DNA from 4 places in the Bacillus sp. CGMCC 1.16607 genome. Region 4 is predicted to be linked to each of the others. Evidence: predicted binding sites of a transcription regulator. Region 4 holds the regulator's gene; each other region holds the start of a gene.
What was found. Region 4 encodes Rex, which represses fermentation and respiration genes when NADH is low (regulators of the CRP and FNR family bind a similar motif). Its sites were predicted from a motif close to TTGTGAAATATTTCACAA; they were not measured.

Region 1: the regulator Rex is predicted to act here: its motif matches at 4,379-4,396, upstream of pflB (formate C-acetyltransferase).
Region 2: the regulator Rex is predicted to act here: its motif matches at 2,503-2,520, upstream of ric (iron-sulfur cluster repair di-iron protein).
Region 3: the regulator Rex is predicted to act here: its motif matches at 4,145-4,162, upstream of ACFSO7_RS17730 (DUF2249 domain-containing protein).

What each region holds. Positions count from the first base shown of each region.
Region 1 covers NZ_JBHUJX010000025.1:111,949-119,608, forward strand. The annotation lists gene hutI (imidazolonepropionase) at 1-151, opposite strand, end outside; gene hutU (urocanate hydratase) at 164-1,825, opposite strand; gene ACFSO7_RS16870 (helix-turn-helix domain-containing protein) at 2,066-3,529, opposite strand; gene ACFSO7_RS16875 (cupredoxin domain-containing protein) at 3,716-4,168, shown strand; gene pflB (formate C-acetyltransferase) at 4,464-6,689, shown strand; gene pflA (pyruvate formate-lyase-activating protein) at 6,741-7,484, shown strand; gene ACFSO7_RS16890 (hypothetical protein) at 7,587-7,660, shown strand, end outside.
Region 2 covers NZ_JBHUJX010000008.1:270,402-278,061, forward strand. The annotation lists gene ACFSO7_RS04140 (Crp/Fnr family transcriptional regulator) at 1-102, opposite strand, end outside; gene moaA (GTP 3',8-cyclase MoaA) at 375-1,397, shown strand; gene ric (iron-sulfur cluster repair di-iron protein) at 1,727-2,425, opposite strand; gene ACFSO7_RS04155 (molybdopterin molybdotransferase MoeA) at 2,685-3,950, shown strand; gene mobB (molybdopterin-guanine dinucleotide biosynthesis protein B) at 3,944-4,468, shown strand; gene ACFSO7_RS04165 (YwiC-like family protein) at 4,549-5,265, shown strand; gene ACFSO7_RS04170 (YjzC family protein) at 5,390-5,569, shown strand; gene ACFSO7_RS04175 (YjzD family protein) at 5,908-6,099, opposite strand; gene ACFSO7_RS04180 (lipase family protein) at 6,332-7,069, shown strand; gene ACFSO7_RS04185 (hypothetical protein) at 7,194-7,660, shown strand, end outside.
Region 3 covers NZ_JBHUJX010000025.1:259,557-267,216, forward strand. The annotation lists gene ACFSO7_RS17705 (b(o/a)3-type cytochrome-c oxidase subunit 1) at 1-931, shown strand, start outside; gene ACFSO7_RS17710 (DMT family transporter) at 963-1,877, opposite strand; gene ACFSO7_RS17715 (carboxypeptidase M32) at 1,932-3,440, opposite strand; gene ACFSO7_RS17720 (DUF2249 domain-containing protein) at 3,539-3,775, opposite strand; gene ACFSO7_RS17725 (hypothetical protein) at 3,936-4,082, shown strand; gene ACFSO7_RS17730 (DUF2249 domain-containing protein) at 4,226-4,468, shown strand; gene ACFSO7_RS17735 (DUF2249 domain-containing protein) at 4,465-4,674, shown strand; gene ACFSO7_RS17740 (hypothetical protein) at 4,689-5,936, shown strand; gene ACFSO7_RS17745 (metal-sulfur cluster assembly factor) at 5,948-6,244, shown strand; gene ACFSO7_RS17750 (ATP-dependent DNA helicase) at 6,273-7,660, opposite strand, start outside.
Region 4 covers NZ_JBHUJX010000014.1:12,691-20,350, forward strand. The annotation lists gene groL (chaperonin GroEL) at 1-525, opposite strand, end outside; gene groES (co-chaperone GroES) at 586-873, opposite strand; gene ACFSO7_RS09495 (CPBP family intramembrane glutamic endopeptidase) at 1,191-1,925, shown strand; gene ACFSO7_RS09500 (YdiK family protein) at 1,980-2,183, shown strand; gene ACFSO7_RS09505 (redox-sensing transcriptional repressor Rex) at 2,284-2,931, opposite strand; gene moaC (cyclic pyranopterin monophosphate synthase MoaC) at 2,970-3,464, opposite strand; gene abc-f (ribosomal protection-like ABC-F family protein) at 3,606-5,531, shown strand; gene tsaD (tRNA (adenosine(37)-N6)-threonylcarbamoyltransferase complex transferase subunit TsaD) at 6,127-7,149, opposite strand; gene rimI (ribosomal protein S18-alanine N-acetyltransferase) at 7,149-7,598, opposite strand; gene tsaB (tRNA (adenosine(37)-N6)-threonylcarbamoyltransferase complex dimerization subunit type 1 TsaB) at 7,614-7,660, opposite strand, start outside.

The sequences.
Region 1 (7,660 bases), on a different contig from region 4:
CATCTACGATTTTCCCATTTTCTATCCAAATGGCACCTTTTTCGATGATCGAAAGCTCATTCATCCGATCATTGGTTGCAGGTTTCTCCGATTGACCTTTTAAGGTGATCAATTGTTCTGCGTTTTCAATGAAGATTGGTTTTGTCTGCACAATTAGCCCTCCTTATTTCATCATCGGAATGTGAACGCCTTTTTCTTTCGCTGTCTTAATGGCCAAATCATAGCCAGCATCCACGTGACGAACAATTCCCATACCAGGGTCAGAAGTTAACACTCGCTCTAATCTTTTCTCTGCCGCTTCCGTTCCATCAGCAACGATGACCATACCTGCGTGTAAGGAATAACCCATTCCTACACCACCACCATGGTGAACCGATACCCAGCTTGCTCCTCCAACTGCATTAATCATTGCATTTAATATCGGCCAATCGGATACTGCGTCACTGCCGTCCTTCATGCCTTCTGTTTCACGGTTCGGCGAAGCAACAGAACCAGAATCTAAATGGTCTCGACCGATAACGATTGGCGCTTTCAATTCTCCACTTGCCACCATATCATTAATAATCTTCCCAAAACGAGCACGCTCTCCATAACCTAACCAGCAAATACGAGAAGGTAGACCTTGGAATTGAATTTTTTCCTGAGCCATTTTGATCCACTTGCATAAATGCTCATTATCAGCGAATTCTCTTAAAATCACTTCATCCGTTTTATAAATATCTTCTGGGTCTCCCGATAAAGCTACCCAGCGGAATGGTCCTTTACCTTCACAGAAAAGTGGACGAATATACGCCGGAACGAAACCAGGGAAATCAAAAGCATTTTCTACCCCTTCATCCTTAGCTACTTGTCGGATGTTATTACCGTAATCAAATGTAATCGCTCCACGTTTTTGCATTTCAAGCATTGCCTCAACATGGATAGCCATACTTTTCTTTGATAACTTTACATATTCAGTTGGATCTGCCGTTCTTAATTCTGCTGCTTTTTCTAAACTATATCCTACAGGAACATAACCATTTAACGGATCATGAGCTGAGGTTTGATCTGTCAGTACATCTGGAATGAATCCTTTTTCAATCATTTGTGGTAAAATTTCTGCCGCATTTCCTAATAAACCAATGGATAAAGGTTTGCCAGCTGCCTTTGCTTCTTTTGCCATTAATATCGCTTCATCTAAGCTTTCAGTTTTCACATCTAAATATTTCGTATCTAAACGGCGTTGAATACTTGTTTCACTCACATCAATAGCGATACACACACCCTCATTCATTGTTACAGCAAGGGTCTGAGCTCCACCCATTCCCCCAAGACCTGCTGTTAATGTGATGGTTTGCTTCAAAGTTCCAGAGAAATGTTGGCGTGCTAACTCCGCGAAGGTTTCATAAGTACCTTGAACAATTCCTTGGCTTCCAATATAAATCCAACTGCCAGCAGTCATTTGCCCATACATCATTAAGCCTTTTTTATCTAACTCATGGAATGTTTCCCAATTAGCCCATGCAGGAACTAGATTTGAGTTTGCTAGTAATACTCTTGGAGCATCTGAATGCGTACGGAATACCGCAACTGGTTTCCCAGATTGAATTAAAAGTGTTTCATCACTTTCTAGATTTTTTAGAGTATCAACAATTGCATCATAGCAATCCCAGTTACGTGCTGCCTTACCGATCCCACCATACACTACTAAATCTGCTGGATTTTCTGCAACATCTTGATCAAGATTATTCATTAACATTCTTAATGCTGCTTCTTGAATCCAACCTTTCGTATGAAGCTCTGTACCTTTGTAGTTTTCAATAACCCGTTTTGTATCCGCTTTCATCTCTATCCCTCCAAATATGTTTATACGTATAGTCTACCGAAACTATTATCAGAAAAGTAGAATATTTTTACTGAATTTTTTATAATTTTATTAGGTTGATAGTACATAAACAAGATATTATCATAGTGTTTTTATATATATTTAAGGTTTTTGGAATAAACTCAGATTAATACTTTTACACTGTAAAGCACTGGGGGTCAGTCCCCCAGTGCTTTACAGTGTAAAAGAGGTCAATTGTTTTTATGTGTTTTGACCTCTGTATTGGTTCGGTGTTTGATTATTTTTTTGCTTAAATACTCGTGTGAAATATTGTTGATTAGAAAATCCGCATAGATTGGAAATTTCTTTTATTGATAAGTCTGTTTCACTTAAAAGTTTTCTAGCATTATTGATTCTCGCATCATTTAGTATTTCGCGAAAAGATTTTCCTTGTTTTTGGACAAATAAACTACTTAAATAAGCAGGATTACGGTTAAATATCTCTGCAATCCCTTCTAATGTTAATTGGGAGTTCCAAAAATGGGTATAAACATAATCAAGACAATTTTCGATTAAATCCTTTTTTTGATCGCTAACTATTTCTTTCAAATTAAAAATTTTCGAAGTAAACAAAATTAATTCTTGAACATTTCGATAAATAATCGTTGAATATAAAACCTGATTAAATAAATTTAAATAATCTTCTTCAAGCTCCAAAAAAACTGTTTTCTCTTTCATGTATCTTCGAATTTGCGCTAGAATGCTTGTCAACCGAATTCTAATTAACCCTGGATCTGGATACGGCACTCCCAAATGAAGAAATTCCATATACAACCACTCTTTGATTCCTGATAAATTCGACTGATTGAGGAAATCAATCCAAAGCTTTTGATCACTCGGAGTTAAAAATGGATCGATCACCTTCCATTTTATTTCCTCTTCATATTGTATTACCCGGTTGAAACCTGTAAAAAACGTTGCGTCGAGAAGTTTATTTATTTCTAGATAACGACCATGTATGGTTATATTTCTATCTGTCGGTAGAGAAATGACGATGGAAAGTGGTTGGGACTCATATAACTGCCAATCCCGTAATAATCGTTGGCATTCCTCATACCAGGGCAATTTCTCCTCCATTGCAATCCCAATAATACAATCGGATAAGGAGAAAAATTCAATTTCCTTTTGAAAGGAGTAATCTTTTAAAAAGGAAAACAATTTATTTATTTCCGAAGGTATTTCGACTTTAAAACCTAAAAAAACAAATTCTTTTGCAGTTGTTTCATCATCATTGAAAAGTTGAGTTAATTCGATTTTACTTTTCTGCTTTTTCATCACTGGACTAAAAAGCTGATTTGATTTTATTTCCCTTACTATAGTTTGAACACTTCGTTGCAGTTGCTCAGGGGATACTGGTTTTAACAATAATTGATCCACCCCTATGTCAATTGCCTTCATCGCAGTTTCAAATGTTGATTCCAAAGTTATCCCAATAACCCTTGGTCTTAATACCTTAATCCATTTCAAAATTTTTTCTTGATCACTTTGAGCTAATATCTCGATTTCAAGGATTAAAATATCTACTGGAAAACTTTCCATTTTATGAATCAACTCGGATAGATTATTAGCTTGTCCAATATTTAACGAGGCGTCATTTGATTTTAACAACCATTCCATCCCATTTGTTTCATAACGTTCTCGATTTGCAATAAGGATATGAATCATCGGATCCCCCCTTCTTCCATCATTATTAATCTGCCAAACCATTTTTGTAAAGAATCTTTAGAAAAACTTAGACAAGTTTCCCTACCCTTTAAGCATATAGTTTAAAAGACAAGCAGTTTAAGAATTACAGCAACATGTATGGCTAAAGAAGTTTCATTAAGAAAGCAAGTGAACGGAGGTGATAGAGTGGGATTTTTAGTTTTGAAAAAAAGAACTGTCTTTTTATTCCTTTTAATTGGGATTTCCATTATTTCAGCATCAATTTGGTTAATCATTAAATCACCTGATCTTCCAGCTTCAAACGTAAATACGGAAAAAGCGATTAGAGAAATCCATATGGTCACAGGGGAATTTAAAGCAACAACGAGCAAGGGAAAAGTAATTGAAGCTTACCGCTGGGATCCGGGAACCATTTTCCTTGAGAAAGACGAAAAAGTTCATCTTATTATTTACGGAGTAAATGGGAACGAACACCCTTTTAGAATCGAAGGAACAAATATTAATGGAATGATTAAAAAAGGTGAAGAAACGGTTGTCCCTTTAAGTTTTGATAAAGAAGGTACTTATCGTTTAATTTGCGATACACATTCCGATAAAGACCATAATGGTCCAATGATTGCCTATATCGTCGTCGACTAATTTTTACACAAGAGACAGGAGAGTTATTCCTGTCTCTTCTTTTTGCAATTATTAAAACAATTTAAATATAACAGAAGAGATAAATTGATTAAAAAAATAATGGTACAGTTTCAGGAAATTAATAGTTTTCATTCGTTATAATAAAGACTTTTTGTCTGAAATGTGAAATTTACTTTGACTTCACAAGTTGTTAACAATTCCAATCGTATATTGTGACTTTTATCACCTATAATCTGTAGTATAAGTTTTATGATAAAACCATCAAATCTGTTATATCTAAAATGAGGTGGAATGCATGAATATGTGGACAGGATTTGTTAAGGGTACTTGGACAAATGAAGTAAATGTAAGAGATTTTATTTTAAAAAATTTCCAACCATACGATGGTGACGATCGTTTTCTTACAAGTTCTACTACCGCTACAAATAAGCTATGGGAACAAGTAATGGAGCTAACAGCTCAAGAACGAGAAAAAGGCGGAGTTCTCGAGATGGATACCGAAACAGTATCTACCATCATCTCGCATGGAGCAGGATATTTAAATGAGGAGCTAGAAAAAATTGTAGGTGTTCAGACGGATAAACCTTTTAACCGTTCGCTTCAGCCTTTTGGTGGAATCCGAATGGCAAAGTCAGCATGTGAAGCTTATGGTTATCAATTAAATAAAGAAGTTGAAAAGATTTTTACAGATTATCACAAAACCCATAATCAAGGTGTTTTTGATGCTTATACAGATGAAATGATGCTTGCAAGGAAAGCTGGTATCATTACAGGTCTACCAGATGCATACGGACGTGGACGTATTATTGGGGATTACCGTCGAGTCGCCCTATATGGGGTTGATTTCTTAATTAACGAAAAGAAAAAGGACCTTGCCACAACAAGTAAAGTTATGACTGAAGAGAATATGCGTCTACGAGAAGAAATTTCGGAGCAAATTCGTGCACTTAATGAATTAAAACAATTAGCAAATATCTACGGATTTGATATTTCCGAGTCAGCTTGTAACGCAAAGGAAGCATTTCAATGGTTATACTTCGGCTATTTAGCTGCAATTAAAGAACAAAATGGAGCTGCAATGAGTCTAGGAAGAGTGTCTACATTCTTAGATATATACATTGAACGTGATTTACAGAACGGCACTTTAACAGAAGAAGCTGCCCAAGAGCTGGTTGATCATTTCATCATGAAGCTAAGGCTTGTGAAATTTGCCCGCACACCAGATTACAACGAGTTATTCAGCGGTGATCCAACTTGGGTGACAGAATCAATTGGCGGAATCGCATTAGACGGACGCCCACTCGTAACAAAGAATAGCTTCCGTTTTTTACACACTTTAAATAATCTCGGTCCAGCACCAGAACCAAACTTAACGGTTCTTTGGTCGCCACAGCTACCAGAAAACTTTAAAAAATATTGTGCGAAAATGTCTATTAAAACAAGTTCCATCCAATATGAAAATGATGATATTATGCGTCCAGAATATGGCGATGATTACGGTATTGCCTGCTGCGTTTCCGCGATGGAAATCGGTAAGCAGATGCAATTTTTCGGAGCACGTGCTAATTTAGCCAAAGCGCTACTATACTCGATCAATGGTGGAATGGATGAACAGATAAAGATTCAAGTGGGTCCAAATTATGCTCCAATCACTTCAGAAATATTAAACTATGATGAGGTAATGGAAAAATTCGATCAAATGATGGAATGGTTAGCTGATTTATATATAAATACTTTAAACGTCATCCATTATATGCATGATAAATATAGCTATGAACGGATTGAAATGGCCCTACATGATACTGAAGTGATGAGAACAATGGCAACTGGCATCGCTGGCCTTAGTGTAGTTGCCGATTCTTTAAGCGCAATAAAATATGGTGAAGTGAAAGTAATCAGAGATGAGAATGGTATCGTCATTGATTTTGAAACAAAAGGTGATTATCCGAAATACGGAAACAACGATGATCGTGTAGATGAAATAGCAGTCGAATTGGTTAAAAGCTTTGTGAAAAAACTTCGGAAACATCTGACGTACCGTAACTCTGTCCATACTTTATCTATTCTTACGATTACTTCAAACGTCGTTTACGGAAAGAAAACAGGGAATACTCCTGATGGACGCTTAGCTGGAGAACCATTTGCACCTGGTGCGAACCCTATGCACGGACGTGACACAAAAGGAACTTTAGCCTCACTGTCATCGGTTGCCAAGTTACCATATGATTACGCATTAGATGGAATATCAAACACATTTTCTATTGTACCAAAGGCGTTAGGAAAAGAAGAAGAAAGCCAAATTCGAAATCTCGTATCTATCTTAGATGGATATTCATTAAAGTCTGGTCATCATTTAAATGTAAACGTATTTAATCGTGAGACATTAATGGATGCGATGGAACATCCAGAATTGTATCCTCAATTAACGATACGTGTCTCTGGATACGCAGTAAACTTTATTAAACTAACACGTGAACAGCAATTAGATGTGATTAATCGAACATTCCATGAATCGTTATAAAAAAGACTAAATAAATGTCCACATCTTGTTAAACGAAAGGAGATTTTCATCATGAACGGAAACATTCATTCAATTGAGACACTAGGCACAGTAGATGGACCGGGAATCCGATATGTCGTTTTTACACAAGGGTGTCTCTTACGCTGTCAGTTTTGTCATAATGCAGACACATGGGAAATTGGGACTGGAAAGCAAATGTCTGTTTCCGATATCATGAACGATTTGATTTCTTATCTTCCGTTTATTCAAGCTTCAAACGGTGGTATTACAGTAAGTGGAGGTGAACCTCTCTTACAGATTCCTTTTTTAATTGAGCTTTTTAAAGAATGCAAAAAAAAAGGAATCCATACAACCATAGATTCATCAGGTGGATGTTATTCAAACGCAAAGCTCTTCCAAGAGCAATTATCGGAATTACTCCAATACACGGATTTAATATTACTAGATTTAAAACATATTAATCGAAAAAAACATATTCAACTTACTGGATTGCCCAATGATCATATTCTGGAATTTGCCCATCATCTTTCAGAACAACAAGTACCTATTTGGATTAGACATGTACTTGTTCCAAGTGTCACAGACGATATAACGGATTTGAATAAGATGGGAGATTTTATCAGTACTTTAAAAAATGTGCAGAAAATCGAAGTTCTCCCCTATCACAAGTTGGGAGTTTATAAATGGGAGGCACTTGGTCTAGAATACCCTTTGAAAGATGTTGAACCACCTACTGATGCACAAGTAGAAAACGCTCTGCATATCTTATCTAAGAAGTGTCAGTTTACTTCTTAATTTGTTTAACTCCCCCTATTTAGATGCTGCACATAAAATGTGTAGCTTTTTTTATTTGATTCCTTATACATATTCTATATAATGGAAATAGAGGTGATTTATATGGTTTATCAGACTTCTAAGACTAAATGGGGGATCTATCTAACTTTATTATTTTTAATCTTAATTGCCAATTA
Region 2 (7,660 bases), on a different contig from region 4:
TTGAAAAAGGAAAGTGCCTCGCTGTGAGTAAAAATGTCGATCAGCAAAGCTTAGAAGTTCTTTAATTTCAATGGAATGAGTTGGTTTTATTTTACTCATCATGATAGTTCACCCTTTTTTAAAAGATTATGAAATGGCTGTGATAAACCGCACAGATTTATTAATAACGTAATTAAAACATAATCAAAATAAAACAAAAAGGCTTTTCACAAAACCGTCATTTATTTAATACGTTTTAGAACATACAAATATTATAATCTCTTAAGATGATTGGATTTTCATACTTACAAGTTTAATGTGAAGATTTATGCTAAAATAAGTTAAAGAAATTTTTATAAAATGGTTCCCTGAGTGTTTCACCAAAATTGGAGTTGATGATATTGAAAAAATCCATTATTAAAGACCAATTAAATAGACCTTTAAGGGATTTACGGATTTCAGTTATCGATCGGTGTAATTTTCGTTGCCAATATTGTATGCCAGCAGAAATTTTCGGTCCTGATTTTGCTTTTTTACCTAAAAGTGAATTATTGACATATGAAGAAATAGAGAGATTAGCTAAAATATTTGTCCGTCATGGAGTTGAGAAAATAAGACTTACTGGTGGTGAACCGTTACTAAGAAAGGACCTTCCGTTATTGGTTCATAAATTAAGTCAAATTGAAGGATTGAGTGATATTGGTTTAACAACTAATGGAGTGTTATTACCTCAACATGCTCAACCTTTAAAGGATGCTGGACTAAAAAGGGTAAATATTAGCTTAGATAGTCTAAAGGATGAATTATTCGGGCAAATAAATGGAAGAAATATTGGAACGAAGCCTATTCTTGATGGAATCAAAGCGGCTAGAAAAGCTGGTTTAGGTGTGAAAATTAATATGGTCGTAAAAAAAGGTTTAAATGATTCGGAAATTCTGCCGATGGCTGAGTTTTGCAAAAACGAAGGCTTAGAGCTTAGATATATTGAGTATATGGATGTTGGTTCGACCAATGGATGGCGAATGGATGATGTTGTGACGAAAAAGGAAATTTATGAAATAATAAGTTCCAAGTTTGATATTGAAGCAATTGATGCAGATTATTTTGGAGAAGTTGCGAAGCGATATCGTTACAAAGATACGAATATAAATGTAGGTTTCATTACTTCTGTGTCTGAATCGTTTTGTTCGAGCTGTACTCGTTCTAGATTATCTGCGAATGGGCAATTGTTTACTTGTTTATTTAATGGGAACGGGCATGATTTTCGAGACTTCATGCGTGCAGGCGCATCTGATGAGGAAATTGTACAGCGGTTGACTAATATCTGGAATGGCCGTAATGATCGATATTCTGATGAACGAACTGCTGAAACCAATCAATATCGAAAGAAAATTGAAATGTCTTATATTGGTGGATAGAATAGAAAAGGCTGGGAGGTGAATCGCAGCCTTTTTCTAAAGAATTGATAAACTTCTTCTTGTACTTCGGAAATTGTCCAGCTATAGCGCCTTGCCCCGACATACAGGATGTACTAGTGTCGACAATGCGACAGGACGCCCGAGCCCTTGTCGACCTCGAGGTCAAATGTTCGCTCCCCAAAAAGTCAAAGAACGACTTTCCAGGTGGGCAAGCTTTGCTTGGCAAACCAAAGAACGGTTTGCATAAGTGCGACTAGGTCTCTGGCTTCGCTACTCTCGCCAATCAATCAGTCTTCTTTATCGGAGCTTACAAGCACGCTTCCGCTTTTCTAAATATACCTAGGAAACAATATATTATTTTCTAAATGAACATGCATAAAGGTTTCCCCTTCAAGCATTTCCAATCGTTTGTACACTAAGCGGTAGGTGCCGCATGCATCGACTGGAGGAACGTAATCTGAAGTTATCTCACGAAGTTCCCTCAATATTTCACCTGCATGATCATGTTCTTTTTCAAGTTGAACAATTTGGCTAATAGCATCTTCCTTATTTTCAACATTGCCTTCTTCAATTTTTAAAATTAATGGGAAAGAAATTTCCTCTTCTTTCTTCGTATGTTCCAAAAGTTCCTTCTTGAGTTCATAAAACAACTCATAAACTCTTAATAGTTCTGGATGAGAATCACCATGGACCTTTGCTACTTTTGTTACATACGGACTTAATAAACTAAGTTCTTCTTCTAAAGGACGATGGTAACGTTCAATGACATGATTGATGATTGTTTTTGAATCAGATTCCAGCCAAACTTCCATATCATTTTGACCATTATGCTCACTTTTTTCATATAGCTCCTTTAATTCGGAGAGTAGTGATTCTATATTTATGCTGTTTGCTACAACTGCACTGGATAATGGTGTATTTCCACCACAACAAAAGTCAATTCGGTTGCGTTTGAAAATATCACTTGATTTCGGGAAGTCATTGACAATATCTTTTACTAATGATTGTTCTGTAAATGGAAAATTCATATTTAAATATCCTCCTTGAAATGGTTATTTCATTTTAAATTCTACAATTTAAGGATACTGGATTGAAAGAGATGTCTAGGTGACATGTATCACACTTTACCTATATTTTTTAGTAACCTTTTTACTTGTCTTAAGTTTTAGTTTGGAGAACATAGGACCGCATTTGAATGTGACGTTTGCCATGTCTATTCTCATTTGTTTCCCTTATAATAGAATACATATCAAGAATCAAAAAGAGCCCTTTTTAGGAGTTGATCATATGTTAGAAAAAAGAAATCCAATACCAGTCGCGAAAGCGGTACAACTAGTGATGGAATTTCAAAAAGGTGGAAAAACAGAATACATACCGATATCAGAATCTTATGGAAGATATTTGTCAGAGGATTTGGTGGCAACAAATGATGTTCCACATTTTGATCGTTCACCATACGATGGATTTGCGATCCGATCTATCGATTCCCAAACTGCCTCTCAAAACCATCCAATTACTTTTGAGGTGATTGATGAGATAGGAGCTGGAATGGTAACAAATAAGCAATTAGGAGAATTTCAAGCAGTCCGTATCATGACAGGTGCGATGATGCCTGCTGAAGCGGATACAGTTGTCATGTTAGAGCTGACAAAGGAATCTAAGGAAAACGAGAAATCGTTTATGACGATTAAACGTCCATTCAAAAAAGGGGACAATGTCTCATTTCAAGGGGAGGATACAGTAAAAGGTACGGTGTTAGTGGAAAAAGGGGCATTTATTAACCCCGGTATTCAGGCTATGCTTGCTACATTTGGGTATCAGCAGGTTCCGGTAGCCAAAAAGCCAATAGTAGGATTATTTGCCACTGGTACAGAATTATTAGAGGTTAGTGACCCACTTGTACCAGGGAAAATTCGCAATAGCAACTCCTATATGATTTCTGCTCAGATTCAGCGTGTAGGTGGAGATGTCATTTATTTTGGAAAACTTGCAGATGATTTTGATAATTGCTTTGCAGCGATTCAAGAATCCATTTCAAAAGTTGATATTTTAATTACGACAGGTGGGGTATCTGTTGGTGACTATGATTACTTACCTGCTATATATGAAAAACTTGGTGCCGAGGTTTTATTCAATAAAGTAGGAATGCGACCAGGTAGTGTGACAACAGTTGCACAGCTAAATGGAAAGCTGTTATTTGGTCTATCTGGAAACCCATCGGCATGTTATGTCGGGTTTGAATTATTTGCCCGACCAATTATTAGGAAAATGCTTTTTTCAAATCATCCTCATTTAAAAATAGAAGAAGCGACATTAGAAGCTGATTTTCCAAAAGCAAACCCATATACAAGGTTTGTTCGTAGCCATGTTTATATTGAAAAAGGACAATTAAAAGTAGAACCTAGTGGTGTTGACAAATCGAATATTGTAATGAGCTTGGCTGGGGCAAACTCTTTAATGATTTTACCTGGAGGGACGAGAGGGTTTCTGAAGGGAACCAAGGTGGAAGTTTTATTATTAGAAGAAAAAGTTGGCAGTCACTGGCCATGGTAAGTTCGTTTGTTTTTCAAGTAGTTGGATTCCAAAATAGTGGAAAAACAACCTTAGTGCAATCTCTAATTGAGAAGCTTTCCTCAGAGGGTATTAAGGTTGGGACAATTAAACATCATGGACATGGCGGGAAGCCTGAAGTGAACGAAAGGAAGGATTCGGCTGTCCATATTCAAACAGGTGCACATTTGTCATTGGTTGAAGGGGATGGTCGATTGATTCTTCAGGCCGAAAAAACTTCATGGTCTCTCGACGAACAAATTAGTTTATTGTCATCGTTTCAATTAGATTTCATTCTGATTGAGGGACATAAATATGCAGACTATCCAAAAGCAGTTATTATCAAGCAAGAAAAGGATCTTCAATTACTAAGGGAGTTAACGAATGTAAAAGCTGTTTTTGTCTGGAGTGAAGATTTATCGAATCAGCTATTTCCTTTATTTGAAGTGGAGTTTTTTCAGTTGAATGATTTAAAAGGGATGGAATGGCTAATACATTACTTGAAAAACCATATTAGATAGAAAGAGTTGTGATTAAGTTCACTTTTATTTAGACATATATCCTATATATTGGAGGTATGTAAACAATAGGGGTGAAACCTATGAAATTATTTCTTCCTAAACAACATGGTGCTTGGGCAATGTTAATTATCCCTTTTTGGCTCGGTGTAGCTGCAACTAAAATGGTATGGCAACACATTCCTTTCTTTGTAGGTTGGTTGCTTCTTTATTTAGCTACATATCCGATGCTGTTTCTTTTTAAGAGGAAAAAGCTTAGTTATTATTTAAAATGGACAATCATTTATTTAGCACCTGCCTTATTACTTTTGATTGTTCCGTTATGGTATGAGACAAGGATTTTTTATTTCGGTATATGTATGGTTCCATTTTTTATAGTGAACGCATACTATTCCAGTAGAAACAAGGATCGTGCTTTTGGAAATGATATATGTGCAATTCTTGCTTTTTCAATTGCAGGAATGGCCAGCGGATTTTTGGCTTTCGAAGAAATAACCGCCAATCTTATTTTAGTATTCTCAAGTTGTATTCTATTTTTTGTTGGCAGCACATTTTATGTCAAATCAATGATTCGAGAAAAGAAAAATAAGTTCTTCAAATGGATTTCGTGGTGTTATCATTTATTCGTACCTTTTGTTTGGTTACTATTAGGGGAATGGTTAGTTTGTATTGCTTTTATTCCTAGTTTAATTAGAGCCATTGGTTTATACGGTAAACCTCTTTCAGCAAAAAAGGTTGGAATTTATGAAATAGTCAATGCCGTTATTTTTTATCTAATCTTAGTGACCCGATTAATATAATGAATTATTCCTTAGGGAATATATGTCGCTTTTTGACTGGCTTATTTTGGCGAAATTTTTCGATATGAACCATGGAGAATAGGTAATACTATTATTGATCTTAAAATGGGAGGTATGGATGAATATGGGCCAAAGTCATCAGTTTAAATCAGGACATAAAGCTCCAAATAACGGTTATTATGTAGAAATAGGTGACACAGGCGATAATGTCGTTAATCCTAAGAAAATCAAATTAAAAGCGGGAGACACATTCCCAGAAACTTCTAACGACAAGCGTCATTGGACCTATCAAAGAAAGCCATAATCAAATGAAAAAGTAGCCATCCAATTTGGATGGCTACTTTATTAGGTAAGGAAGTTTAACTTGTATGTACTTCGAAAATTGTCCAGCTCCAGCGCCTAGCCCCGACGAACAGGAAGTTCTAGTGTCGACAATGCGACAGGACGTCGCGTTTTTGTCGACCTCGAGGTCAAATGTTCTCCACCCAGAAAGTCAAAGAACGACTTTCCGGGTGGAGAAGCATTTGCTTGGCAAACCAAAGAACGGTTTGCATAAGTGCGACTAGGTCTCTGGCTTCGCTACTCTCGCCAATCGACCAGTCTTCTTTATCGGGGCTGATCAAGGCACTTCCGCTTTTCTAATTAGTGTGCCTCATGATGATCGACTGGCTCGTTTGGAATGACAAGCGTCACGACAAAGATTAATACGGCAACAATGACAGAGATAATGGTTCCTGTGTTAAAGTCATATGTAGTACCAGTCATCGAAGTTACAACATAGTTTAGCATTTGAACTAATAAAAAAGTCCAAAATAAAGTCCAGAAATAACGCATCAATATTCACCTCTTACTTCGTTCTAAATCCTAAAAAAGTATCTAACCTTTAGTACTTTTGTTTTTCCCTATCCATCTTAACATATGAGTGCAAAATGTGAAACGTTGAATGTTGAAAAAAGAGCGATATTATATTTGATTTAAAACTTCCCCATCGTATGGGCATATTCCCGTTCCAATTATGTTAAAGAACATACAATAATAGAAGGAATTTAAGTAAAGGAGTTTTATTATGGAAAACCGAAACTTTATTCTGGATACGGAATGGAATATGATTCATTACTCCGAAAAGCCAAATGGTTTTGGTATTCTCATAATCGGAGATGAAAGACATTTCGTCGATGAGCACAAGAGTTTTTGGACACAAAACGAGGGGAAACAATTGCTACTCACCCAATTAAAAGAGAGTGGGTATACGATATTTTATTCTAATCTCTATGGGAAACATTGGGGGACAAACAGGGCAACATGGTTAGCTGAAAGACTGTACCATCATATTATGAGAACAGAGATTTTAAACTCTAAAATCCATATCATTGCTGAAGGAATGGGAGCACTCATCGTGATGGAATTATTAAAAACTCTTGGAAAAGAGATCCGTTCCGTCGTATTTCTAAACCCTATTTTTTCTTTAAAGTATCATTTAGAACAAGAAAAGGAACATAAATTTTTCTATAAAAAACTGTTAAATGAGATTTCCCATGCATATGAATGCGAACGACGAATGGTTGATGATAAGATCAACGAAATGGTGGATTTTGGGGAGGTTATTCCAACTCATCCTTTGAAAGTTATTCACATTCTTTCAGGTAGACGTGCATATAATCAATCGGAATTCTCAAAGAAAATGTTAACAAGATGGGAAACGGAGAACAGTCATATTTATTCTAGCTTTATTTTGCCAGAAAAAAAGCAACAGCTTGGAAAGATGATAGTGGAGTTTTTTCATCCATTTGAACAAATTTTATAGTCCTTGTTCTTAATATAGGCAATATATATAAATTTCATCGCATAGGATAAAATGAGGATTTTTTAACTAGCAATCAGTGAGGGATCATATTCCCCACTGATTGTGGTTTAAGGAGGGTTTGTTTATGGAAAAAGCGATTGTTTTTGAAACATATAGTTTTCTTGGATTTGGAATATGTAAGAGGTTATTAGAAGATGGTGTGCAAGTTCTTGGACTTCAACTATTTAATGACGACTTTCTAGATGAAAAAAAATTAATGATCGGTAGAAATGCAAATTTTGAAGAAAAATCAGTACAAGATCCCGCCTTAACTAACAAAGATACGTCTGATCATGTTTTATTCCTCTCCTATTATGATTTATATTTTTCTAATGATGATTCCACACAACAAAGTATAATATATGAAATGATAAATCAACTTCAACACCTTTCTTACAAAAAAATCTACTTATTATTTCCAATAGAATTTATTGATCGGATTCCTTCATCACTTCTTCAAACGATTCAAATCTTGCAAGAAGATTCTAGGTCCATCTCTATTTATTTACCAACTCTTTTTGGTCCTTGGCAGTCTGAAGTATTTCTTTTTCA
Region 3 (7,660 bases), on a different contig from region 4:
TATCCCAAAAGTTATCGGTGGAAAGATTTTTTCTGACTCATTAGCTAGATTGTCATTTATTCTATTCTTATTGTTCTCTGTTCCAGTTGGATTCCACCATCAATTAATGGAACCAGGTATTGATCCAGCATGGAAATACTTTCAAGTTGTCTTAACATTCATGGTTATCATTCCATCATTAATGACTGCCTTCTCTTTATTTGCAATGTTTGAAACATACGGACGTTCTAAAGGAGCAAAAGGGTTATTCGGTTGGTTTAGAAAATTACCATGGGGAGATTCACGTTTCCTAGTACCTTTCATCGGTATGCTTGCTTTCATTCCAGCAGGTGCGGGTGGTATAATCAATGCTTCCCATCAAATGAACGCTGTTATCCATAATACGATTTGGGTTACTGGACACTTCCATTTAACTGTTGCAACTTCCGTTGTATTAACATTCTTTGGTATTTCTTATTGGTTAATTCCGCATTTAACAGGACGTGTATTAACTAAAGCAATGAACAAGCTTGCTATTATTCAAGCAGTTGTTTGGACGATTGGTATGACGTTTATGTCTGGTGCAATGCACGCGGTTGGTCTTCTAGGGGCACCAAGACGTTCTTCATTCTCTGAATACGGTGGAGCACAGCAGGCTGCTGATTGGATTCCATATCAAATTGCTCAAGCAGTTGGGGGTTCTATCTTATTCATTGGTATTATTCTTGCACTAGTCATTTTCATTAATCTAGCATTCTTTGCACCTAAAGGTGATGAAGAGTTCCCTGTCGGTGAAGCAGCTGATGGTTCTGAAAAAGCACCTATGGTTTTCGAGAACTGGAAGTTATGGCTTGGCATCTTAGCAGTTTTAATTTTATTCGCTTACACCATTCCATTCATTGATATGATTCAAAATGCACCACCTGGATCTAAGGGTTATAAATTCTGGTAAAACAACAAAAAAGGTCTGAACGCTAAACCGTTCAGACCTTTTCTGTATTTAAGCTAATATTTCGCGTTTTCCTATCCATTCTCATATTTACAATGATAACAGACATGAATATCAAACCGGTTCCAACCATTTGCCATACACCCATACCCTCTTTATAAAGTATGATTCCTAGAATAGTAGCAACGATAGGTTCAACTGTAGCAATAATTGCCGCTTTACTGCTTTCAATTTTGTCTAGCCCTTTTGTATAGAGGAAATATGCTAAAACAGTTGGTAATATCCCTAGCCCTAATGCCCAAAGCAAAGTATTTGCTTGAAACAATAAATCTCGTTTATCCCACAAGGTTGTAAGTGGTAATAAAAAAACAGTAGCAAATAAGAATGTATATATCGTAATCGTAAATGGTGGATACTTCTTCAATGCGATTTTTCCAAAAATGCTATAAAGTGCATAGCCTAGTCCAGAACCTAAGCCTGTTAGCAATCCAATAATGGTTAAATCACCTGTACTGTCCGAACCTACTCCAGTAATGAATATACATCCGATTAATGTTCCGATTACTGCAATGATCTTTTGCTTTGTTAATGACTCTTTGAAAAACAATCTTGATAAGATAACGACAATAGCTGGTGAAGTGTACAATAAAATAACTGCAAGTGATAAATTCATTTGGTTAATGGTCGTAAAGTAACACCAATTAAAAAATACAATACTAATAATTCCTGAACCAAAAAAAATCGGCATATCTTTTGTTTTAACTATAAGTTGTGTTCGGCAAAAGCTAATGCCAATAATTAATAACACAAAAAATGCGACTGTAACTCGAATACTGACAATTTCCATTGGGGAAAATCCAATTACTGCAAGCTCTTTAACAAATAAGGCAATAATTCCCCACAATGACGCTGCAACTGCAATCATCAAAATGGATAAAGAATTCTTCATATGCATCCCCCATGGCGAAAAGGGTGACAGTTTCGCCACCCTTTCTTTAGTGTTTTAAGATAATTGATAAACTTTACCGTATTTGTCATATAAATAATCGATTAAATATTTTGCGTTTAAACCTTCCCCTGTCACATCATTTAAGATTTCTAGAGGCTTTTTCATTTTTCCAAATTGATGGACATTTTTTGTAAACCATTCTTTTACAGGTAGTAGATTTCCCTCTTCTAATAATTGATCATAGTTCGGAAGATCTTCAAGCATTTTCGCTTTCAACTGTGCTGCATACATATAACCTAATGCATATGACGGGAAGTAACCAAAGCTTCCACCTGACCAATGTACATCCTGTAATACACCTTGAGCATCATTGTCAGGACGAATTCCTAAATATTCTTCGTATTTATCATTCCATATTGTTGGTAAATCCTTAACTTCAATTTTATCGTTAATTAAGTCTTTTTCAATCTCATATCGAATAATGACGTGTAATGGATATGTTAACTCATCTGCTTCAATTCGAATAAGCGATGGTTTTGATTCATTAATCGCACGATAAAAATCTTCAATTTCAATGTCGTCAAATTGACCAACAGCAAACTGTTTCAGCAAATCATAATTTTTCTTCCAAAATGATTGATTTCGGCCAACAAAATTTTCATAGAATAAAGATTGTGATTCGTGAATTCCAGTAGATGTACCTGTACAAAGCGGTGTTCCTACTAGCTCTGTGGAGATATTCTGTTCATATAAGGCGTGTCCTCCTTCATGAATTGTTCCGAATACAGCAGTGCGGAAATCATGTTCATCATATTTTGTCGTTACTCTTACGTCACCAGGGTTCAGACCAATCATAAATGGATGGACCGTTTCATCAAGACGTCCTGCTTGGAAGTTGTATCCCATTTGTTTTAAAATTTCTAAGCTAAATTCCTTTTGCTTTTCTTTTGAAAAAGATTTAAACAGGAAGTCTGTTTTTGGTTTATTTTGAGATTCTGAAATTTGCTTTACTAGTGGGACAATATTCTCGCGTAGCTGCCCAAATACTTGATCAAGTACTTCGACACTCATTCCTGGTTCATATAGATCTAGCAATGTATTATACTTATTTCCTTCATATCCCCAATATTCAATAAAACGTTTGTTTGCTTCAACAAGTTTTTCTAAGTACGGACGGAATAATTCAAAATCAGAGTTTTCTTTCGCCTCTTCCCAAACACTTTCCGCTTTTGACTGAAGAATAACATATTCTTTATATTCTGCTGCTGGAATCTTTTTATTACGGTCATATTCTAGCTTGCATTCTTCAAGTGTTTTTCTCGTTACTTCATTTAGCGATTCCTTTGAAAGTTTTGCTATGTATGCAGCCATTTCTTCAGAAGTAGACATATTAAAAACCTCGGATGATAACATACCAATTACTTCAGAACGTTGCTCGATACCCTGCTTCGGTGCACCTGTACGAAGATCCCAATACATCAAGGAGATTGCTTCGTAATACCCCGTCATTTTCTTCACATATTCTAAAAAATCTTTCTCTGTTTGATTGACTAACTCAGTCATCGTATCCCCCCATTCTCTTTACTCCCTTATTTTATCACAGTATTCAGAAAGAATGGGAATAGAAATAAGGTGGCAGTCTCCTGCCACCTTATTTCGCGTTATTTCTTATTTATAGCTACTTGCCAAATCTCTGGACCTTCTTCTAAATATTCCCATTCGAACTGTTCTGGTCTTTCCATCATGAATTGATAAAGTAATGGACGTGGATCGTGATCATTTACAATTTTCATATTCTCTCCAGCGTTTAATCCGTCAAATGTTTTGAAAATAGTTGGGTGTTTTTCTTTCGGTGGATAATCAGGAACATTGACAATAGCAGTAAAGATCTTTTCCATATTACTCTCTCCCTTTGATGAATTGATTCTACTTTTTTATTATATGAAGTCGGTCGTTCTTATTCAGTGTCTAGAATCACACTATATGAATGATATTTACTACTTACTCTGTAGGATTTATATCATAGAAAGAGAATATATTATGAAGAGGTGATTGAAAATGAAGGAACTTATAGGAAAATGTTCCATTTGTCAAAAAGAACTTTTCTGTTTGGATGGATTTTTTAATGGAATCATTTTGGAAACGAAAGAGTTACTTTGTTTTGATTGTCATAATTCAATTACAGATGATAAAAAAATTCCGTAAGAACATTGTTACGGGATTTTTCTATGCATTTAAGTGAGAATTATTTTCAAATAGGCTTTAATTTATGATTTATATCACATTAATCATTCAGTAAGCTTGTTAAACTAGTTATATAAGAAAATAATTCATTGGGAGAGATACGAATGGATGCAAAAATAATTGAATTAGATGTTCGAGAGGACCTAAATAATAAACTCGAGCCATTCCAAAAGATTATGTCGGCCATCTCAGGTTTAAAGGAAAATGATGTATTTATCCTTCATGCTCCATTTATACCAGGTCCCCTTTTTGCAGTTATGAAAGCTAAGGGCTTTACTCATAAAGCTGAGGAGCTTGAGAAGAAACACTGGAAAGTTACTTTTACCAAGGTAGGTGCTTCGGTATGAATGTTCTAGATAATCGTGGACTGGAACCACCTCAACCAATGATGAGGACCCTTGCAGCATTGGAAAATCTAAAAGAAAATGAAATTTTAACAATCATTAATGACAGAAGGCCAATGTTTTTATATGAACAGTTAGAAGAGCTCGGGTTTAAAAATCGTACCGTGCAACAAGAAGATGGGAGCTACAAGATTGAAATTTATCGTTAAAGTAGGTGAAGAAGATGCTTCCGCAAAATATGGGAAGTGAAACAAATGTTAAGCTTCCTTTTTCCTTTTTCTTTTTTAGTATGGTTGCCTTACTTTTATCACAAACTATACTCGTTTTAAATACAGGAGAATTCGCAAGCGGCAATTTCCGAACACCTGCCATTTGGTCAGCTGCCCATTTATTTATACTCGGGTGGGCATTAATGGTTGCAATGGGATCAATGTATCAACTTGTTCCTGTAGCCTTTTTAACTCCTATTTGGAATGAAAAATTTGGTTATGTCCAGTTTGGAGTTTCCTCCGTTGGAATCATTAGTTTTGCCAGTTTTTTATTTTGGTCACCACAGCATGCTCTCATACCGGGAGTGCTTACAGTTTTAGGAATTTTCATGTTTCTTATTCAAATGCTCATGACATTAAGGAATCAAGCAAGGCCAAATATATTAACAGTCTTTGTCGGAACAGGCTTGCTATGTTTATTTTTAACTATTTTTTTTGGCATTGCTCTTATCATTTCATGGAAAACAGGATTACTAGGCGCTGGGTATCAAGCTTTCTTTAAAAGCCATCTCTTACTTGGTGTTGGAGGCTGGTTTACATTTCTAATATTTGGTTTCTCCTATAAAATGGTCCCGATGTTTTCACTATCTCACGGCTATTCAATGGGACTTGCTAAGTATGTTTATATTTGCTATGTAACAGGGATTGTCGTTACGATCATCTCCTTTTTCACAAATGAATCACTATTGATGAAACTAGGTTTCTTCCTTTTATTTATTGGATTTAGTTTATTTGCATGGCATGTTTCAATGATTATCAAAAAACGAATAAAAAGGAAGCTAGATAAGCCCTTTATGTTTGCATTATCTGGAATAGGCTTCGGCGTTTTTTTACACGCTTTGTTTTTTCTAAATCTGTTTACCCAAAATAAAACTAATTTAATAGGGCCATTATTATTCCTTTATCTCATGCTTTGGATTGTACTAAGTATTTTAGGATATTTATATAAAATTGTTCCTTTCTTATGGTGGACTCATAAATACAGTAAAGAAATAGGCAAAAAAACCGTTCCTGCATTAAAGGATATGCTGAATGAAAACTTAGCAGTTACTTTATTATCTATACTGATCCTAAGCTGTTTTATCATATATCTTGGATTCATCATTCAAATAAGCGCGATTTTGACAATTGGAATCGTATTGCTAGCATTATCCATCTTATCAACTGCCATTTCAATATTACTCGTTATATTAAATAAATGAGGTGTTAACAAGTGGAAATTATTAAAAAAGTACGCGAAGAGTTAAAAACGGTTTATGACCCAGAGTTAAATATTAATGTAGTAGATTTAGGATTAATTTATGATATTAAGCAGACTTCTGACCGATCGGTTGAAATTGACATGACTTTAACAACTCCCGGGTGTCCATTACATGATAGTATCACGAGTGGTGTGAAGCATTGCGTAGAACAAATGGCGGAGATCGATCAAGTAGTTGTTAATCTAGTCTGGCAGCCCGCATGGTCACCAGATAAAATGTCGGATGAAGCGAAGAGGATATTACGTTAAAATAAAAACGGTGATGAAAGATCGCTTGTTAGCGATCTTCTCCATCACCGTTTTTTGATATAGGAAGAATACTATTAATTTTATGAAGAACTTTTTCATTCATATTTTCGTCCATTAATATGTGAATTGTGCCTTTATCGTCATGACTACGAATCAATCTTCCAATACCTTGTCTTAAACGAAGAATCATATATGGCAAGTCCACTTCTTCGAATGGATTCGTTGCCCCTTCTCTTTTCGCTTCAAAAACTGGATCAATAGGTGGATAAGGCAAAGAATAGATGATTACATTCTCTAGCGACCTGCCTGGGACATCTAGCCCTTCCCAAAGATGAATAGAACATAGGACAGAATGTTCATCATTTTGAAAGTTCGAAACAAGTGTACTTATTTCTGCGTCCCCTTCGAAATAAATAGGGAATGGCAACTCCTTTAAATAAGCCTTCACCTGCTTCATTTCTTCTGTGTTATTTAATAAAAGCAAAGCCCTACCTTCTGAACGTAAAATTTCTTCCTTTACATATCGAAGTTTTTCATCCAATCGGTCATTTGAGAAGGTCGGCATAATAATTTTCATATTATCATCATAATCGAATGGGGATGCGACTGAAAAGTGTAAGTAATCATCAATCCCAAGACTTTGCGCAATATAGTTAAAGGACTGATCATCAGATAAGGTTGCCGAAGAAAAGATGTAAGGTTTTTCCTGTGAAAATACTTCTTGGCGCATAATATCTTCCACTAATTTAGGCATGATTACTAGCGTTCTCTCTCCATGATGGTGTTCAAACCAGGTAATACCCTTTTGGCCCTTTAAAAATAAAGATAATGAATAGGTAATTTGTTCTAAATATTCTTCAACAATCTTTAAATCATACTCATTAATTACGTATAACTCACTTTCAAAAACAAGTTCTTCCTCTACTTGCTGTAATATGGTCAGAAGTTTAGACGCGGAATGAAGGACATTTTTGGTTTTTTCAACCTTATGTTTTTCCGAGCCTAAAGTTGATTGCGAGACATTTTCTAGTAATGTAAAAAATGATTCACTTTCAAATATGGCATCCTCGATTAGAAGTAATGTTTTTTCCCTCACATCATTTGCCATTATTTTTGACAATAATTTTTCAAGTGTTTGTTCTGTAAACCGGTACGTTAACGCTTTCTGACAAGCATATTCCAAAAGATGACCTTCATCAAAAATGACACAGCTGCCTTCGGGAAGCAATGGCAATTGGCCTTCTCTTTTTCTCGATTCTTTCGTCCAAATATGCTCCATATAAAAATCATGTGAACAAATAATAATGTCTTTTGCATTTCGATAATAGTCACGGTGTAAGGTTTGCCCACATCGATGTCTTTGGTGACAGCTAAAGCAATCCTGCACAGAATCCCATGCAATTTGCTCCCACTGTT
Region 4 (7,660 bases):
GATAGTGATAACACCATCGTTACCAACGCGCTCCATTGCTTCAGCAATTAATTGACCTACTTCATCGTCAGCCGCAGAAATAGCTGCAACTTGAGCAATAGAAGTTTTTGTTTCGATTGGTTTAGAAATCGCTCTTAATTCTTCAACAGCTGTTGCAACTGCTTTTTCCATTCCTTTACGGATACCCATTGGGTTTGCACCAGCAGTAACGTTTTTCAAGCCTTCACGAATCATCGCTTGAGCTAAAACAGTTGCAGTAGTTGTTCCGTCACCAGCAACGTCATTTGTTTTGCTAGCTACTTCAGCAACTAATTTTGCACCCATGTTTTCGAATGCATCTTCTAATTCGATTTCTTTAGCAATCGTTACACCGTCATTTGTAATTAATGGTGAACCGTATTTCTTTTCAAGAACGACGTTACGTCCTTTAGGTCCTAAAGTTACTTTTACTGTATCTGCAAGAGTATCCACCCCGCGTAGCATTGCGCGACGTGCTTCTTCACTAAATTTAATCTCTTTAGCCATTGTAAATTACCTCCCAAAAAGTTTTTTTCGTCGTTTTATATAGCGTAGCTAAGCTGGCAATTACTCACCAACAACAGCAAGAATGTCGTTTTCACGAATGATCAAGTATTCAGTACCTTGATATTTCACTTCTGTACCTGCATATTTTGAGAAGATAATGCGGTCACCTGTAGAAACTTCTAATGCTACACGTTCTCCATTATCAAGCACACGGCCAGTACCTACAGCAACAACCTTTGCTTCTTGAGGCTTCTCTTTCGCAGAATCTGGTAAAAGAATACCGCTTGCAGTTTTTTCTTCTGATTCAACAAGCTCGATGACAATGCGATCTCCTAGTGGCTTTAACAATTAAAACAACCTCCTCAAATGATATGTAATTTTCTTATTTATTAGCACTCTCATCACTTGAGTGCTAACACATTTTATATATTAAAGAATCTTCTATTGATTTGCAAGTATCATGCATAAATTTTTTCTAGTTAAATGTCGACTTTTTTAGACAAGTATTTTGTCCAATGGCAAGTTTGCACAACTCTATTAGTATAAGTTTCTTACCTATCAAATATTCCATTAGATTCGATATCCCTGAGTGGTTCTAATTGATACAAACCATGTTTTATGAGTAGAATGTATATATAGAAGTATTTTTAAAGGAGAACAAACTGTTGAAGAAAGAATATTGGATCATTCTCATTGTTTATATTGGAATGCAGTTCTCAAGCTTTATCGGGATTCCGCTTCTTACTATTCTAGGAGAAATATTAGGAAAGAATCCTGAAAGTTGGGCGGTCGCCTCTGTGTCCTACTGGCTGCTATTTAGTTTTACTATTACAACGATCATCATTCTCTTCATTTTGCAAAAAGAAATGAAGCAAGACCGACTGGAACGAAATTCGCTTCCTTTTGGAATTTCCTTATTATGGGCAATTATCGGTATTTTTTTAGCCTTAATTTCTCAAACCATTGCTGCGAATATCGAAAATTTGCTCGGAATTGAGCCGGGGTCAGAAAATACAAAAGAAATTATGGAAATCATTAATCTATTCCCATTTGTCATCATTGTCAGTTCCATTTTAGGCCCTGTATTAGAGGAAATCGTGTTTCGAAAAATTCTATTCGGGTCTCTATACAAGCGATTTAATTTTTTCCTCTCTGGGTTAATCAGTTCGGTTATTTTTGCACTCGCTCATATGGAGCCGGAACATGTATTGCTTTATTCGGCTATGGGGTTCACCTTCGCTTTTCTTTATGTAAAAACAAAGCGAATCTGGGTTCCGATATTTGCTCATGTCTCGATGAATACATTTGTCGTACTTATTCAGTCCATTTTTAAAGAAGACATTGAGAAAATGATGCGTGATGCTGAAAAAATTCAAGGATTCATCTCACTTTTTATGTAAACAACCTAATACAAGAACTCCACTTTTTGAAGTTCTATTTTTTTGGAGGGACAAATGAGACAATCACCATTAGGATCTGGCATCCTCTATCTTTTGCTAGCAGCTTTATTTACTTATTTCGCCATACAAAACGTTCGAGAAGGCGGTTGGGATTTCTTTTCTTATCTATTAGTCATTTTAGCCACCTTTGATCTAGGTTCAGGTCTTAAAATGATCGCCTTTCATTTTAAACTAAAAAAAGCTCGACCAAAAAAATGAGTCCGAAAATGGACTCATTTTTTAATGTCTAGCGCAAGCGTTCTAAACCCAACGTACAGGATGTATTAGTGTCGATAATGCGAAAGAACCTCCGAGTTTTTTATTCCTCTTCACTCGAGTAATGTTTTAAAAAGTAAATCAAACTTTGTAACTCGACCGCTAAATCAATATGATGAACACGAATCGAACTTGGAACAGCTAGACGTGCAGGGGTGAAATTCAAGATTCCTTTCACATTTGCTCTTATTAGCTTATCCGTGATCGTTTGAGCAACGGGTGCAGGAACAGTCAGAATCGCTACCTGGACCCCCAATTCCACTAATTTTTCCTCAAGATCATCCATGTGGAGAACTTTCACATCACCAATGAAGGTACCTACCTTCCCTTCATCTACATCAAAAGCAACTTCGATCTTTGTGTTATTATTTTTCAAAAAATTATAATTTAAAAAGGCCGTTCCTAAATTCCCCACTCCAATTAAAGCAACCTTTGTTAGCTCATCTTGGTCTAGTGTTTTGCGAAAGAACGATAATAAATAATTAACATTATAGCCATAGCCTTTTTTCCCTAACGCCCCAAAATAGGAAAAGTCTCTACGAATTGTAGCGGAATCTACTTTCACCGCTTCACTTAATTCAGCCGATGAAACCCTCTGCTTCCCAGAGGAATGTAAATTTTTTAAAAATCGATAATATAACGGCAGCCGCTTTGCCGTTGCTTGCGGTATTTTCATCTGCTCATTACTCATGTACCATCCCATCCCCTACCTCATCAAATTTTGCTTATCTATTTTACATCATTCACTCTTTTAAAATCACCATTTTTTCCACCTGTTTTTTCTACAAGAAAGGTTGGCCCAATGACCATTCCTTTATCTATCGCCTTGCACATATCATAAACAGTCAATGCACATACGGATGCTGCTGTTAGTGCTTCCATTTCTACACCCGTGTTTCCTTTTGTTTTCACAGTGGAATATATATGTAAGAGATAATCAGTCTCTATTTTTTCCCATGAAAAGGATAAGTCTATCCCAGTAAGAGGGATCGGATGACACATCGGAATTATTTCCCACGTTTTTTTACATGCCATCACAGCCGCAACTTGAGCGACAGCCAGAACATCACCTTTTTTCATCGTTTGATTTGTGATTTTTTCATATATTTCTTGATTTAGTCGAATACTTGACTGAGCAATAGCGGTTCTAACTGTTTCGGGTTTATCACTCACATCCACCATTTTTGCTCTGCCGCTTTCGTTAAAATGTGTAAGCTCTGCCATGTAAATACTCCTCCCAACCTAATCATACACTATTTTTTTACATCTGTGTGTGATGTTTGTATACCCCTTCACATATTCAACATTATTGCCGATATGTGTAGATTACGATACACTTATCTTAAGTAATTGAGGTGAAAATTGATGATTTTATTACAAGTTAATCAGCTATTTAAACATTTTGGTGCTGAAACCATTTTATCGAATATAAAGCTTGAAATTCAAACCCGTGATCGTATTGCCCTTGTTGGCCGTAATGGTGCAGGTAAATCAACTCTATTAAAGATTATCTCTGGTCAAATGAGCTTTGATTCAGGCGAAATCATTAAACCGAAAGATGTGACCATCGGTTATCTTGCCCAAAATACAGGTCTTGAGTCTGCTTTATCCATCTGGGAAGAGATGCTGACTGTTTTCAAGCCATTACAGCAGATGGAAAGAGAATTACGTCTACTTGAGGAAAAAATGTCCGATCCAACTGTTTTGGAGGATCCGGCTTTATACGAGCGCGTTTTGAAAGATTATGACGTCCTACAAATTACATTTAAGGATTCAGGTGGATATCAATATGAAGCTGACATTCGTTCTGTGCTTCACGGGTTGAATTTCCAATCCTTTGATTATTCTACGAAAATTGCCACTTTAAGTGGCGGACAAAAGACACGGCTCGCTTTAGGTAAGCTTCTTTTAACAAAACCTGATATCTTAATTTTGGACGAGCCTACGAACCATTTAGACATCGAAACTCTTTCCTGGCTTGAACAATATTTACAAACCTATAATGGCGCGATCTTAATTGTTTCGCATGACCGTTATTTCTTAGATAAGGTCGTTACACAGGTTTATGAAATGTCACGTAACCTTATTCAAAAATTCCTTGGTAATTATAGTACGTATCTCGACCAAAAAGCAGAACAGTATGAACGGGATCTGAAGCTTTTTGAAAGGCAGCAAGACGAAATTGCTAAGCTGGAGGATTTTATTCAGCGAAATTTGGCGCGAGCAACGACAACAAAACGTGCGCAGTCGCGCAGGAAAAAGCTTGAAAAGATGGACCGATTGGACCGTCCATTAGGGGATGAAAAATCTGCTTCCTTCCGCTTTGAGATCGAAAGACAAAGTGGCAATGAAGTTCTCAATTTAGATCAATTGGACATTGGCTACAAGCAGGAAGCTATCTCCAAAGATCTGAGCTTTCGATTAACACGTGGGGAAAGTGTAGCTTTAGTGGGACCAAACGGGATTGGAAAATCAACCTTATTAAAGACACTTATCGAAAAACTCCCTCCTCTCTCAGGGGGAATACGACTTGGTTCAAATGTAACCATTGGCTACTACGACCAGGAGCAGGCAGAGCTCTCCTCAAATAAGAGAGTGTTAAATGAATTATGGGATGACTATCCATTAAAACCTGAAAAAGAGATCCGCACTATTTTAGGGAATTTCTTATTTTCTGGTGAAGATGTTCTTAAAATTGTCTCCACACTTTCAGGGGGAGAAAAAGCAAGATTAGCCTTGGCGAAACTAATGATGCAAAAATCGAATTTCCTTATCCTCGATGAGCCTACCAACCATTTAGATTTGGATAGTAAGGAAGTATTAGAGAATGCACTCATTGATTATCCTGGAACAATTCTCTTTGTCTCTCACGACCGTTACTTCATCAACCGAATCGCCACGAAAGTGATTGAACTAAGTGAGCAGGGATGTAAGGAATTTTTAGGGGATTATGATTATTTTGTTGAAAAGAAAGAAGAAATTATTGAATTAAAAGCACTTGAACAAAAAGAGAAATCAGCTTCCATTGGTGCAGTCGATAAAGCCGATAAAAATACTTTCCATCAAGATAAAGAGGCAAAAAAACTTGAGCGTCAACGAAAGCGAAAATTAGAAGAAATCGAATCAAGAATCTCACAGCTTGAAGAAGAAATTGAACAATATGAGCAGCAATTATGTGATCCAGAAGTATTTCAACACCATGAAAAAGTGCTCGAAATTAATATGAAAAATGAACAAGCAAAAGTAGAGCTAGAAAGCCTAATGGAAGAATGGGCGGAGCTTGCTGATTAAGAAAAGCGTAAGCGCCCGATAAGTGACGTATGGACTGGTTCGCTCCGCAATCTAGCTGCGGCTCCTAGCCCCTCGAGGTCATAAGCCACTCCTGACAAGAAGGTAAAAGGCAACCTTCTTGTCTGGACCGTCTTATGCTTGTCAGGGCTGGTCAGTCGCCTCACTTTTTGATGCATGAGATAAAGGAAACACGAAGAGCGATAGCGATTCGATGTTGACTTATCATAAGGAGGAGAGGGACAGTATACTAGTCGCTGGGCGCTGGAGCTGGACAACTTTAAAAGTCCAAATAGTTATACTCCCTAATATGATAAGAAGAAGAAGCACGTGCTAATGTGCTTCTTCTTTTTTATCATATATTCCCTTTATAAGGACAAATGTCATAGAAATATATTATTTATACAATAGTATTTAGAAACTAATCCACAATACTATGCACAATTGAACGTTTATTCCTAAGGCTATCAACAGACTTATGCACATTATCCACAAAAATAATACGTTTTTTCCACATTATCCACAAAGTTGTGAACAAAACCTTCAGATATCCACAAAAAAATCCTCCTTTATGAAAAAAGAGGATTTTTATCTATGATTAATTGTGGATTTCTAAATCTAATCCTGGATTTGCATTTAAAGCCATATCTGCTCTTTGGCCCTTTTCAAATAGTACTGTGCCCGCGGCTGCAATCATCGCTGCATTATCCGTACACAGGGATAAAGGAGGAAAAATTAGCTCAACATCTTCAAAATTCTTAAATGCTTCACTTAGGGCTGTACGCAATCCTTTATTTGCAGCCACACCACCTGCAAGCAGCACTTGTTTCACTTGATATTCCTTTGTAGCTCTTACGGTCTTTGTTACCAATACATCAATCACACTCTGTTGAAAACTCGCGGCTAAATTTTCTGGTAAAATGGTCTCACCGCGTTGCGTTAAATTATGGACTGTATTGATTACCGCAGATTTTAATCCACTAAAACTAAAATCATACGAGCCTTCCTCTAACCAAGCTCTAGGCAAATCAATCGAAGGTTTCCCTTCATGGGCTAAGCGATCAATATGCGGCCCACCAGGGTAAGGTAAATTCAATGTACGTGCCACTTTGTCATATGCTTCACCAGCAGCATCATCTCTCGTTTCCCCAATTACCTGAAAATGACCATGTTCCTTCATGTATACTAGTTCCGTATGTCCACCTGATACAACAAGTGATAATAACGGAAAGTTCATTTCCTTTACAAGCTGATTCGCATAAATATGTCCTGCGATGTGATGAACAGCTACTAGAGGAATATTATGTGCAAATGCTAATGCTTTTGCCGCATTTACTCCAATTAATAAGGCACCCACCAAACCCGGCCCTTCTGTAACTGCAATGGCATCTAGTTCACTGAAAGAGAGTTCAGCTTGCTTCATTGCTTCCTCAAATACGATTGTCATTTGCTCTACATGATGACGAGAAGCAATTTCAGGAACGACTCCACCAAACCTTTTATGACTTTCAATTTGAGATGCAACGACATTAGCAACAATTTCTCTTCCGTTTTTAATGATTGCCACAGCCGTTTCATCACAGCTTGTTTCAATACCCATTATGAAAAGATCCTTTTTCATTAAATATTCACCCACATTACTAAGGCATCTTCAAGATTATCACTATAATAATTTTTTCGAATACCACCATTTTTGAATCCATACTTACGATATAAATTTTGAGCAACCGTGTTGGAAACCCTAACCTCTAATGTTACTGTTTTAGCTCCCATTTCTTTGACTGTTTCCATTACTTTTGCTAATAGTGCATCACCTAAATTTCTACCACGATATTCGGGTAGAACAGCAATATTTGTGATATGCGCTTCATCCACAATCATCCATACACCACAGTATCCGATAATCTTCTCATTCTCTTCTAGTACCACATATTTAGCAAACTGATTATTATGTAACTCATTGTAGAAGGATTCCTTACTCCATGGTACAGCAAAAGATAACTTTTCTATATTTACGATTTGATCAATGTCCTCTTCTTGCATGAATCGAAATAATAATGAATCATTCATCGAACTCTTCCTAACCTATTTAGTCTTTTCTAAACCTTTTGCTTCTAGCCACTTCACTTCAG